DNA from 2 places in the Paenibacillus phoenicis genome. Region 1 is predicted to be linked to the other one. Evidence: riboswitches for the same ligand, from Rfam matches in the RefSeq annotation. Region 1 holds a riboswitch; the other holds the start of a gene.
What was found. A riboswitch is a leader RNA that binds a small molecule or an ion and turns the genes downstream of it on or off. The one in region 1 is predicted to bind cyclic di-AMP.
Positions count from the first base shown of each region.

Region 2: another riboswitch for cyclic di-AMP. It lies ahead of U9M73_RS18405 (C40 family peptidase); the one in region 1 lies ahead of U9M73_RS06350 (3D domain-containing protein).

Region 1 covers NZ_JAYERP010000001.1:1,346,881-1,352,369, reverse strand. The annotation lists gene U9M73_RS06360 (amino acid ABC transporter permease) at 1-73, shown strand, start outside; gene U9M73_RS06355 (amino acid ABC transporter ATP-binding protein) at 60-782, shown strand; cyclic di-AMP (ydaO/yuaA leader) riboswitch at 957-1,125, shown strand; gene U9M73_RS06350 (3D domain-containing protein) at 1,134-1,826, shown strand; gene U9M73_RS06345 (polysaccharide deacetylase family protein) at 1,920-2,753, opposite strand; gene U9M73_RS06340 (dihydroorotate dehydrogenase electron transfer subunit) at 2,942-3,637, shown strand; gene U9M73_RS06335 (dihydroorotate dehydrogenase) at 3,634-4,566, shown strand; gene lpdD (prenylated flavin chaperone LpdD) at 4,604-4,948, shown strand; gene U9M73_RS06325 (molybdopterin molybdotransferase MoeA) at 4,945-5,489, shown strand, end outside.
Region 2 covers NZ_JAYERP010000001.1:3,876,713-3,882,201, forward strand. The annotation lists gene U9M73_RS18400 (C40 family peptidase) at 1-429, opposite strand, end outside; cyclic di-AMP (ydaO/yuaA leader) riboswitch at 434-630, opposite strand; gene U9M73_RS18405 (C40 family peptidase) at 886-1,377, opposite strand; cyclic di-AMP (ydaO/yuaA leader) riboswitch at 1,382-1,518, opposite strand; gene U9M73_RS18410 (hypothetical protein) at 1,740-2,570, opposite strand; gene U9M73_RS18415 (M1 family metallopeptidase) at 2,605-4,605, opposite strand; gene U9M73_RS18420 (YwhD family protein) at 4,797-5,309, shown strand; gene U9M73_RS18425 (heavy metal translocating P-type ATPase) at 5,387-5,489, opposite strand, start outside.

The DNA of each region.
Region 1 (5,489 bases):
TATTCTGACATTCACGCTGTCTCGGATTTTGGGCGTGTTCGAAAGGAAGTTGAAGACCAGTGATCACCGTTAAAGGTTTGCATAAAAAATTCGGCCAACTCCATATTTTGCGCGGGATCGATCTGGAAATCTCCAAAGGCGAAGTTGTCGTCGTCATCGGTCCTAGCGGGTCGGGGAAAAGTACGTTTCTCCGCTGCCTGAACCTGTTAGAGGTTCCGACCGAAGGGGAGATCACCTTTGAAGGCGCTTCGATCACCGCCAAGGGACATGACATCAATAAAACCCGCGAGAAAATGGGGATGGTGTTCCAGCACTTTAATCTATTCCCGCACAAGACCGTGATCGACAACATTACGCTCGCGCCGATTCGCGTGAAGAAGCTCGATAAAGGCAAAGCGGAAGCGATCGCCATGGACCTGCTTCGCACGGTTGGACTGGAGGATAAGCGGGACGCCTATCCGGCGCAGCTCTCCGGCGGACAGAAGCAGCGGATTGCGATTGCCCGCGCATTGGCTATGGAGCCGCATGTGATGCTGTTTGATGAACCGACGTCGGCCCTGGACCCGGAAATGGTCGGAGAGGTGCTTGACGTTATGAAGAACCTGGCTGAACGGGGAATGACGATGGTTATCGTTACGCATGAGATGGGATTTGCCCGTGAGGTTGGCGACCGCATCCTGTTTATGGATCAAGGTGTCATTCTGGAGCAAGGTACGCCGCAAGAGGTGTTTGGGGCGCCGAAGCATCAGCGTACGCAGGATTTTTTAAGCAAAGTATTATAAATCTTAAGGACCGTCCGAGCTTCCATTCGGGCGGTTTTTTGTCCTCCGATGGATCGAACGTACGATCTAAATTTACACTCTTTTTACCTTTGAACACAAAAATGTAACCAGTCCAATCAAGCAATTCCGCCGTTTGGTGGGATTTACCTGACCTATTGGTTACAAAATTGTGATATATTAAGTAGGCCGAAACCTGAACTTGAGGTGCGGGGGACGAAAGATGAAAACAGGGGCTGCCTAGCTGACTGTTTTCTTGGGGTGAAGCGTATCGAAGCGATGCGCCGGGAATGATCCTTTTTCCCGAATCCGACAACTAACTCCGCAGGCGCAGTAAAAAGGAGGGCAATTCATTTGAATACTCGTATTTGGTCTAAAATTGCAGCAACGGCGCTGATCGCCGCAAGCCTTACGATTCCGATGCAGACGACTTCCGTCCATGCAGACGCGGTACATAAAGCCGTGGAAGGAGATACTTTTTATCTTCTTGCCAAAAAATATGGCGTAGATATGAATAAGCTCATGGCTGCCAACCCATCCATCAATCCGAAAAATATTTACGCTGGTTTAAAAATCACCATTCCGGGAGTTCAAACCCAAACGACGGGAGTTGCTTCCGCTGCTCCGGCGAAGAAGGAGAGCGCAGCTACGACAACTGCTTCCGCTTCCAAGCTCAAGGTCATGTCTACCGGGAACGTGGTTGAAGCATGGGGGAAAACCTTTACTTACTCGAAAACGATCAATGTGAAAGCATCGGCGTATTCGGCATCAGCTAGTGAGAATGGAAAATGGGGCGCGGTTGACTACTTCGGCAACCCGCTGAAGCTTGGTACCATCGCTGTTGATCCGAATGTCATTCCGATGGGCACAAAGGTGCTGGTGACCGGCCACAACCATGACGGTCTGCCGGATCAGGCTTTTGTAGCTACGGCCACCGATCAGGGGGGCGCAATCAAGGGTAACCGGATTGATATCTTTATTCCCGGCAGCGCAGCAAATGCGAAATCGTTTGGTTTCCAAGATGTGACGCTTTACGTATTAAATTAAACACCTTGTTTAAAAAAGTCGGTCAGAATGTATCCTGGCCGACTTTTTGTGCTTGCTGGCGAAGTGCCTGATTTTCAGATGATTCCCAATACATCAGCGGTATTTGGTCGTATGCAGCAGCTCGGAAAGATCAACGAATTGATACCCCTGTGCCTGCAAGGCGTCGATGATCTTCGGCAAAGCCTGGATGGTGCCGGTTAAGTCGGAGCCAACGCCGCCGCCTGAGTGCTGAAGGATGATCGAGCCGGGCCCCGCCGTGCGCATCACGTTGGAGATCACTTTGTTCTTGTCGATCCCTTTCCAATCCTGTGAATCCACATTCCAATTGACGAGGGTGTAGCCGTTCTTTTTCGCCCATTGAACCTGTTCTTCCTTGATTTCTCCATAAGGCGGCCGAATCAGCTGGGGACGGTATCCAACGACGTTCTGGATAATTTTCTCCGTGCGTAAAATCTCGCTCTGGAACTGCTTAATGGAGCGGTTGCGGAAGTTCGGATGATTAAAGGAGTGATTGCCGATGAGATGGCCTTCGTGATGCATCCGCCGTAACAGGCCGGGAAACTTCTTAGCCCGTGCACCAACAACAAAGAAGGTGGCTTTGACCCCTTTCCGGTGAAGCACGTCCAAAATTTGCGGCGTAAACCGCGGATCCGGACCATCATCGAAGGTCAGTGCAATCTGCTTCACCTCCGGCCCCCGGAAGATGAAGGTTTCTGAATATTTGCGCCGCAGCTCACCAAGATCTGCCGGCTTGGCACCTGCGGGCACGAGTGCCGCCTTCTTGTCCGCCTGGTCCCCCTGAGATTCTGGCCCTCTGTTTTCGAGATCCAGTGCGGCGGCTTTGACGGGATAAAATTCCGTCCCGCCCACCATGATCAGAGAAGCGGTCATGCAGCAGACCAGAGCATTCTTAAGCTGAATAAGCAATTTGAAGTCCCCCTTCAACCCAAAACTGTACATGTTCTCTAGTATCCCCTAACTTTTTCAGATCATGATGGATTGTGAAAAATTGCGCTGATTTCCTCTCATGATTCGCTGTGAGAGATGTCACAGACGATCCCGCTAAAAAATTGCATCCTTTGATGAAGTGTAATCAAATGGGGTGGGGTGAACATATGGCAATCGTAGTGGCTAACGAGGAAATATCACCAGGGGTGTTCAAACTGTCCGTACAAGGGCGATTTACGGGAAAAATGGGGCAATTCTACATGTTGCGTGCAGGAGAACGCTATCCGTTACTGTCCCGACCGATCAGTATCTTTGATCTCGAAGAGGATCGGCTGGATTTCTTGATCCGGGTTGCGGGGGTAGGTACGACCCGGTTATCTGAACTGAAGCAAGGCGACCGATTGACCTTGGACGGGCCGTTTGGTAACGGGTTTCCGCCGCTGGAGGGAAGAACCGCCTTTGTAGGCGGTGGCATCGGCATCGCTCCGTTTTATTATGCGCTTAGGGAAGCACCGCAGGCAGACGTATATCTCGGTTACAGCCGCGAGCCTTATTTGGTAGAGGAGTTCCGTGCGATGTCCCGCGGCAACGTGACGGTGGATGTAGGCGGCTCGATTCTAGAGAAAGTGGATTTTCGGGCGTACGATACGGTAATTGCTTGCGGGCCTCATCCGATGTTGCATGCCGTCCAGCGCAAACAGGCGGAAAGCGGCGGCCAGGCCAAGGTATACGTCTCCCTGGAGAATCGGATGGCATGCGGAATCGGTGCTTGCCTTGTCTGCAGCGTGAAATGCAGAGACGTCCGGAAGAAGGCTTGCGCTGACGGGCCGGTATTTTTGGCGGAAGAGGTGATGTTTGTATGACGGATTTATCGTGTCGCCTCGCTGGAGTCTTTTTTAAAAATCCGATCGTGATGGCCTCTGGAACGTTTGGCTTTGGTCAGGAATATGGTGCGATTTATGATATCAATCAACTAGGCGGGTTGTCCGGAAAAGGGTTGACGCTGCATCCAAAGGCAGGGAACGAAGGCGTTCGCGTAGCTGAGACAGCGTCGGGGATGTTAAACAGCGTTGGATTGGAGAATCCGGGCATCTACGCCTTCCTGCGTGAGGAATGTCCGAGATGGGAGCAGCTGGATCTGGTACGGATCGTGAATTTGGGCGGGAATACGATTGAAGAGTACGTGGAAGGTGCGAGGCTGATCGATGAGGATGCGGCTTGGCGAAGACGGGAAGGCAGAACCGCTGTTGACATGATCGAGCTGAATATTTCCTGCCCGAACGTCAAAGCCGGGGGCATGGCGTACGGGATCAAAACGGAGATCGCCCGGCAGGTCGTTCGCGAGGTTCGGGCTGCGACGACGCTGCCGCTGATCGTCAAGCTGTCGCCCAACGCCGAGGATATCGTGGGCATGGCGGTGATGTGCCAGGAGGAACAAGCGGATGGCGTTTCGCTGATCAATACGTTTTCGGCGATGAAAATCGACATTACCAAGCGTAGGAGCGTGTTCGACAATCTGTATGCCGGTCTGTCCGGTCCGGCAATTAAGCCAATCGCTTTGCGGATGGTGCATCAAGTCTGTCAAGCCGTAACCCTGCCGGTAATGGGGATGGGCGGCATCAGCTGCGCAGAGGACGTCGTTGAGTTTATTATGGCCGGCGCTGCCGTCGTTCAGGTGGGGACGCATAACTTCGTTCATCTTCGAGCGGGAGAGCAACTGGTCGCTGACCTTACGGCCTGGATGGAGGCTGAAGGGGTTCAAACCTTGGACGAAATTCGCGGAATCCTATAAAATAAAGGGCATACTGTTGTGGAAGGAGCTGCGGAAATTGTCATTTGAGGATATTAAGCTGGAAGCGATCCCGGTTGGCCGCGATTTACTGCTGCTGATAACCGGTGGCGTATCACATATCGGAGCGGCGTCCACCGCTTATCAAGCAGGGGGAGACATTGAAGTATTGACCTCCGCCGTACCGGGACATAAAGAACACACCTTAACCGAGGAATATGCCCGTCGCGCATCGGAGGCACTCGGCCGAACCGTCACTGTGGTCATGGGGATTCATTACGACAATTTAAGCAAAGAAGAAATTATGGAGATTGCAAAGAAAACCTCCGAGATGCTGGATCAATATTTACAGGAGCAGCAAGGGAATGGAGTTGACCGGCAATGAAGTCAGCGGACCAGGCGAAGTTTCGTCGCAAAGCGTTGCCGGTACCTGAAGCCCAGGCAATCGTTCTGCCCTACGCTAAGGAGACAGAATCGGAGACCGTTCCGCTGCCGGAAGCGCTAGGTCGAATCTTGGCGGAGCGGGTAACTGCACCGCATGCATACCCGCATTTTCGCCGTTCAGGGATGGATGGGTTCGCCATTCTGAGCCGAGATACGGTGGGCTGTCATTCCGAACATCCGGTCTTCTTGGAAGTCGTAGACGAGATTCCTGCCGGCTCCGTTCCAACCGTGAAATTGAAGCCAGGGCAAGCAGCCCGGATCATGACCGGGGCGAAAGTTCCCGATGAAGCGGACGCTGTGGTGATGTTTGAGATGACCGAGTCCATTATCCGGGAGGGTAAGCCTTATATCCAATTGATTCGTGAAATTGAGTCGGGGAAGAACATCACGCCAGTTGGCCTCGAATTGTCGGAGGGAGACGTGATCCTCGAGCCTGGCCGCAGGCTGTCAGCCGGTGAACTCTCCGTGCTGGCGACGTTTGG
Region 2 (5,489 bases), 2.5 Mb from region 1:
GCGGTTCTGGTAATAACTATTGCTTAACTTGTCGATCCGGATGCCCTTGGATGAGGACGCGTGAGCGAATTCACCGTTGCCGATGTAAACACCGACATGGGATACTTTGCCCGTCCCCGTCGTCTTGAAGAAGACGAGATCCCCAGCTTGAAGCTCGCTCTTGGGTACCGGTGTGCCTTGCTTATACTGGGCGGCGGACACACGCGCCAGCTTGATGCCCATCTTGCTGAAGACGTACCGGGTAAATCCGGAGCAATCAAATCCCGCTGTCGTGGTGCCTCCGAATTTATAAGGCGTCCCGTACACGGAATCGACGATACTGGATAGCGTCGTTGTCTCGGCTTTTGCGGAGTCGGCAAAGGCGCTACCTGCCCCCAAGGTAAATAGGAGGGCTAAACTCGTTACCGCTGCTGTCAAAGTCTTTCTCAAGATGTCTTACTCCTTCCAAGGCCTACGAGGTTAGCTTATGGATTCGGTTGAAGGTTCCCTATGATTTGCTATAGAGGTAAGTAACCTTGATTGAAATGGTAGTTATTAGTTTGGGAGCTGTTACCTTTATAGCGAAAATCAATTCACCCTATGGTGGGTCCCCCGCTTCCCGGGTGCGTGGGAATTCGGCAGTTTCATTGTAGATTGCACCCAAGATCTTGCACAGAAACAGTTACAACAATAATTACAAAGTTGTTACCATTTACGTTGTTCATTTTACCAAAGGCGTCCAGAGTTGACAAGTTTGTCGAAAAAAAACGCTTCTATTGGCCTGTTTTCGCGAGGCGATTCGTGGGTAATGGTTCCTAAGGGACTGGGGCTAGGGAGAAGGGAAGACAAGGAAAAAACCCGCAGAGACGTTGTTATCAACATCCCCACGGGCTTCGTAGCGAGTTCTTATTGAACATCATCGTGTTCAGCAATTTCACCGGTCACATCTTCATACTTGTCGTTGCTCATGATCCGTTTCGCTCCAACGTAACGCTCGACGTAATACTTCTCGCTTAATTTGCTGATGACTACACCTTTGGAGGAGGAGGCATGAGCAAATTTGCCGTCGCCGACGTAGATGCCGACATGAGAAACGCCTTTACCGGAAGTATTAAAGAAGACCAAATCGCCCTCGATCAATTCGCTCTTGTCAACCGCAGTTCCCATTTTGTATTGGGATGCGGATTGGTGAGGCAGCTTGATGCCGATCTTCGAGAAGACGTACATCGTAAATCCAGAACAGTCGAACCCGTCGGTTGTGGTTCCGCCCGCAACATAGCTGCTTCCGAGCGCGCCGCCGATGACGCTGTCCAGTTTGGAATCGGCGAAAACGCTGCCAGTTCCAATGGTGAAAAGCATGGCAAAACTTACTGCTGCTACCGTCAAACGCTTCTTCAAGAAGTTATGCTCCTTCCAATGCCTACGAGGTTAGCTTAAGGATTCGGTTGAAGGTTCCCTATGATCCCTCTAAAGCGAGATCAATTCACCCAAAGTGGTTCCCCCGTTTCCCTGGTGAAGGGAATTCGGCTTTGTTTTTCACACCTGACATTTCTTATTTGACATCCGGCACCAATCTCCTGCCAAAGATGACAAAAATAATTACAAAACTGTTACTGAAATTGCGTTGCTGTTATTGTAACAAAGTCAGGTATCTTTTGGCAATGCCTAATTCACAAGATTAAGAGGGGAAATAGGACTGAAGGCCTTCGCCAAACGGCGAAGGCCTTGTTGTTACGGGGTTTTTGAGGAGTTAAAAAATTTTAACTTTTTTGTGCCTTTGACTGCCAAAGATGAAATTGAGAGGCGATCTTCCAGACCTTAAACGTGCAGCGGAAGAGGGGATAAGCCTGCTGCAGGATCAGGGCCAGCATCCCCGTCCAAACCCAAGATGCGGTTCCGAACAGAAGGAAGAGGATCAGGCCAAAAGCCCCGAGAATCAACGAGATGGAGATGCCCTGCAAGAGGGTTCGGAAGCAAACCAGCAGGGAATTCCAAACCCCGGCCTTAAACAGGTAGCCGAACTGGACAAATAACAGGCACTGCCGGATGAACCAGCCGTAGATGAACCAGCCAAGAATCAGACCAAGCCCGGTGAGCCAGGTTGCCATCGGGATTTCCATCCCGGTGAGTCCCGGCCAGAGCGACAGCAGCCTCGGTACAATCCAGAAGGCGGGCAGCAAGGTAAGCACGAGCTCCATCGCGTAAAACAGAATCACCGGTTTGCCAAATTCCTTCATCCCTCGGAACAGGGGGAACCCCGGGCTGCGGTGATCGGCCGGTGTGAAGCCGTAGAAGATTCCGGCTTGGATCAACGGAGTCAAGATCATGCGCAGGACGACCATCCCTGCCAGCAGCCAGCAATACAGCCGAACCTCGGGATTGCTCCATAAATTCATTTGTCCCTCAAGCAAGAACAGTAGTTTCGACAGCGCAGTGGGCGGCGGGTCAGGATATCGTTGCAGCAGCGCCATTACCGCGGTATCGACCAACCGGTACAAGAACAATCCCCACAGCAGCTGGTACAGAAACAAGATGATGACCGAGGGAAATTGGCTTTTCAGGGCAGTCCACCCCAAACGAACGAAACTCATTTCTTTCCCTCCTTATAGAAGTATGGACCTAGGTTTACCACAGAAGTCCCCCAAGGATCGCTTCAAGCAGCTTGGTGACGCTCATATTGGAGCGGGACAGCGTGGTTTCAGGGACTTCCGCTTTCAGATAGTTGTTGATGTGAAGGTTCTCCACCGTTAAGGTGTAATCCGGATCGATCTGAACCCATGCCAGCGGTGCTTTATATTGCATCTTGATCTCGAGGCGAGTATCTTCCCCGTTCCATTGCTTGCGTACGGTGTGACCATCGGTGAAGGTAAACAGCAGCGGAACCTTCGGGTGGGTTGCCCCTTTGCGGGTAAAGACTACGTTCGACTCGTAAATCCGGCCGCCTTCTTGGCTGATCGGAGTGATCTGAATTTTTTCCACTGCAAAATCCGCCATTTTCCCGTCATAGACGTATTGCTGAAAATACTCTTTCCAGCTGCGGCTGGTCACTTGCTCAACCACCCGTTGGAAGTCGGCGGTCGTTGGGTGCTTAAACCGGTACTTCTGGCTGTACGTGCTCAGAATCCGCTTCATCGTCTTGCTGCCGACCTGCCGCTCGATGTCAAGCAGGATTAACTTGCCTCGGTAGTACGCATTCTTGGCATAACCGTCCCCGGAGCCGTATTTCCAGGCGTTCTGGGTCAAGGAAGCCGGCGAGGTAATCATGGCGGACTGGATCGGCAAATTCGGGGTGATTCCGAACTCCTGCTCCATGAGCTTATCCTCTGCATAAGAGGCAAAAGCTTCATCCAGCCAAGCTTCCTCGAATTCATTGTTGGCGATCATCCCGTAGAAGAACTGATGGGCGATTTCATGGATGACCGTGCGCTCCAGATCGTCGTATCCGGGGGAATCGCTGACGGCTCCAAACGCGGTGACCAAGGTTGGATATTCCATACCTCCCGCACCGTTTGCGTTCGCCGGTGGAACCACAACGGACAGCGTGGAATACGGGTATCGTCCATACCACTTACTGTAGTTCGCCAGAGCTACCTTGGCGGCATAGAAGTAACGTTCCTTCAGATCCTTATGTGCAGGATCGAGATACAGCTTGATCCGCACGCCGGGAACTTCGGCGGAGGAGAACGGCTCTTCTACATAGATGAAGTTCGGCGAAGCCGCCCAAGCGAAATCGTGGACGTCGTCGGCGTAGAATTGCAAGGTTTTCCGTCCGTCCTTCAAGACCGCCTTTTTGGTCTGAAAACCGGTGGCTGCCACGGTGTACGTTTCGGGCACGTTGATCCTTACGCTATAAATCCCAAAGTCGGAGTAAAATTCCGAGTTTCCGTGATACTGATGGAGGTTCCAGCCTTCGGACGTCCGCCCCCGGGTACCCACCGGCTCGTACACGCTAATCTTAGGAAACCATTGCCCTGCCATGACGAAATCGTCGGCCACGCCCATGCGGGCAAAAATCTTCGGCAGCTTGACGGTAAATTTCATCCGCAGCGTCAGGCTTTCGCCGCCCTGGACCGGCACGGGCAGCCGCACCTTGGCTAAAGTTTTATCCTTCGTATTGCCGTCGTCAGGCTGAACGTACTGAATCCGATGCAGCAAGGAGATGCCGTCGGTCGTTTTCAGCTCGGTGATCTCCATGGATCCCCAGCCGTCTTTGGGCATGACGTCGTTCCGCAGTTTTCCGCCCGATTCCTTCATAAAAGTCGTATCCTCGGAAGCAAACGCGTTAGGATATAAGTGCAAGTACACCTCGTTGATCGTTTTCTTGCCGGGATGGGTCCAAGTCAGCGTCTCCGAGCCGGTTAACGTACCTTCCTGCTCGTTCAGCGTGACGTCGATGTGGTATTCGGCGACCCGATTGCTGAGCACTTCGGCGGTCGGTTGCTGAATGGTTTCAGTTTGCGGCGGTGCAGGGGTTTGTCCGGTTTTTTGGACCGCTTTAGGCCCCGCCTTGGCCGGTACGAACGAAGCCAGCGAATCCCCACCTCCCCGCAGGGTCACCCAGGCGGCTCCGAGGGTGAGGCACAAGGCAAGGATGGAAATGCCGTAGACAATAGTACGTCGGGTCATACAATGGATACCTCCCGTTGACAAGCATCTACAGCATGTATATGTTTGCATTTGGAAGATTATTAGTTAAAATTGAGAGGTAGTTAAAAAGCCATTTTTTGAACTTGGATTGAAATGTAAGGATAACTATATAAGCCGCTTTTGTTTAATGGGAACGGAGGCGGCAGGCACGCAGGAATATGGAGGGAATTATGGATCAGACACCGAAATCGGGTAAAAAGATTTTTGCCCTCAACATTATCAGTAATGATGAGAAGAGCAAACATAAAGGCTTTGGCGCGGGTTCCATCGATTTGAACAGCATGTCCCCGGTCATCATCGACGGCGATGAGGTGTACATTGACATCGGAGCCATGCACGCCAAAAGCAAGGTGGAGAAAGGCATCAAATTTTCGACCAACCGTGAGGACGTTCCGAATGGCCGCCAGGTCTGGATCGTTTGGGTCGCGGTAGACCGCGGGCCGGAAGGCCAGTTCTACGGTGGAATGACGGCTTGCGAGATGTTGATTGATACTGAAGCGCGCCGCGGCTGGAAAATTCTTGCTGACCATGTCAACAAAATGGATTATGCGTTAAAACGCAGAGTGATTTTGGACGGGTTGAGCAAAGAGCAGAAGGCCGGGTTGAAGCAGCTGCTGATCGAGACCAACGCGGAATGGTGGGACCGCTCGCCGGAAGAGCTGAAGGCGGCATTGGACGCGTAAACTGAATAGACGAGGCAAAAGAGAAGCGCCCCTATCCGGTTGGATCCCGGAGGGGCGCTTTGATTTGCAAATGGATGCTAGCGATGGGGGATGACCTGAACCTTCGGCGAATCCGCTGTTTGCGGGTCCTTGCCCAGTAAAATCGTCAGTCCAAACAGCGTCACGAGGATGGTCGCCCCC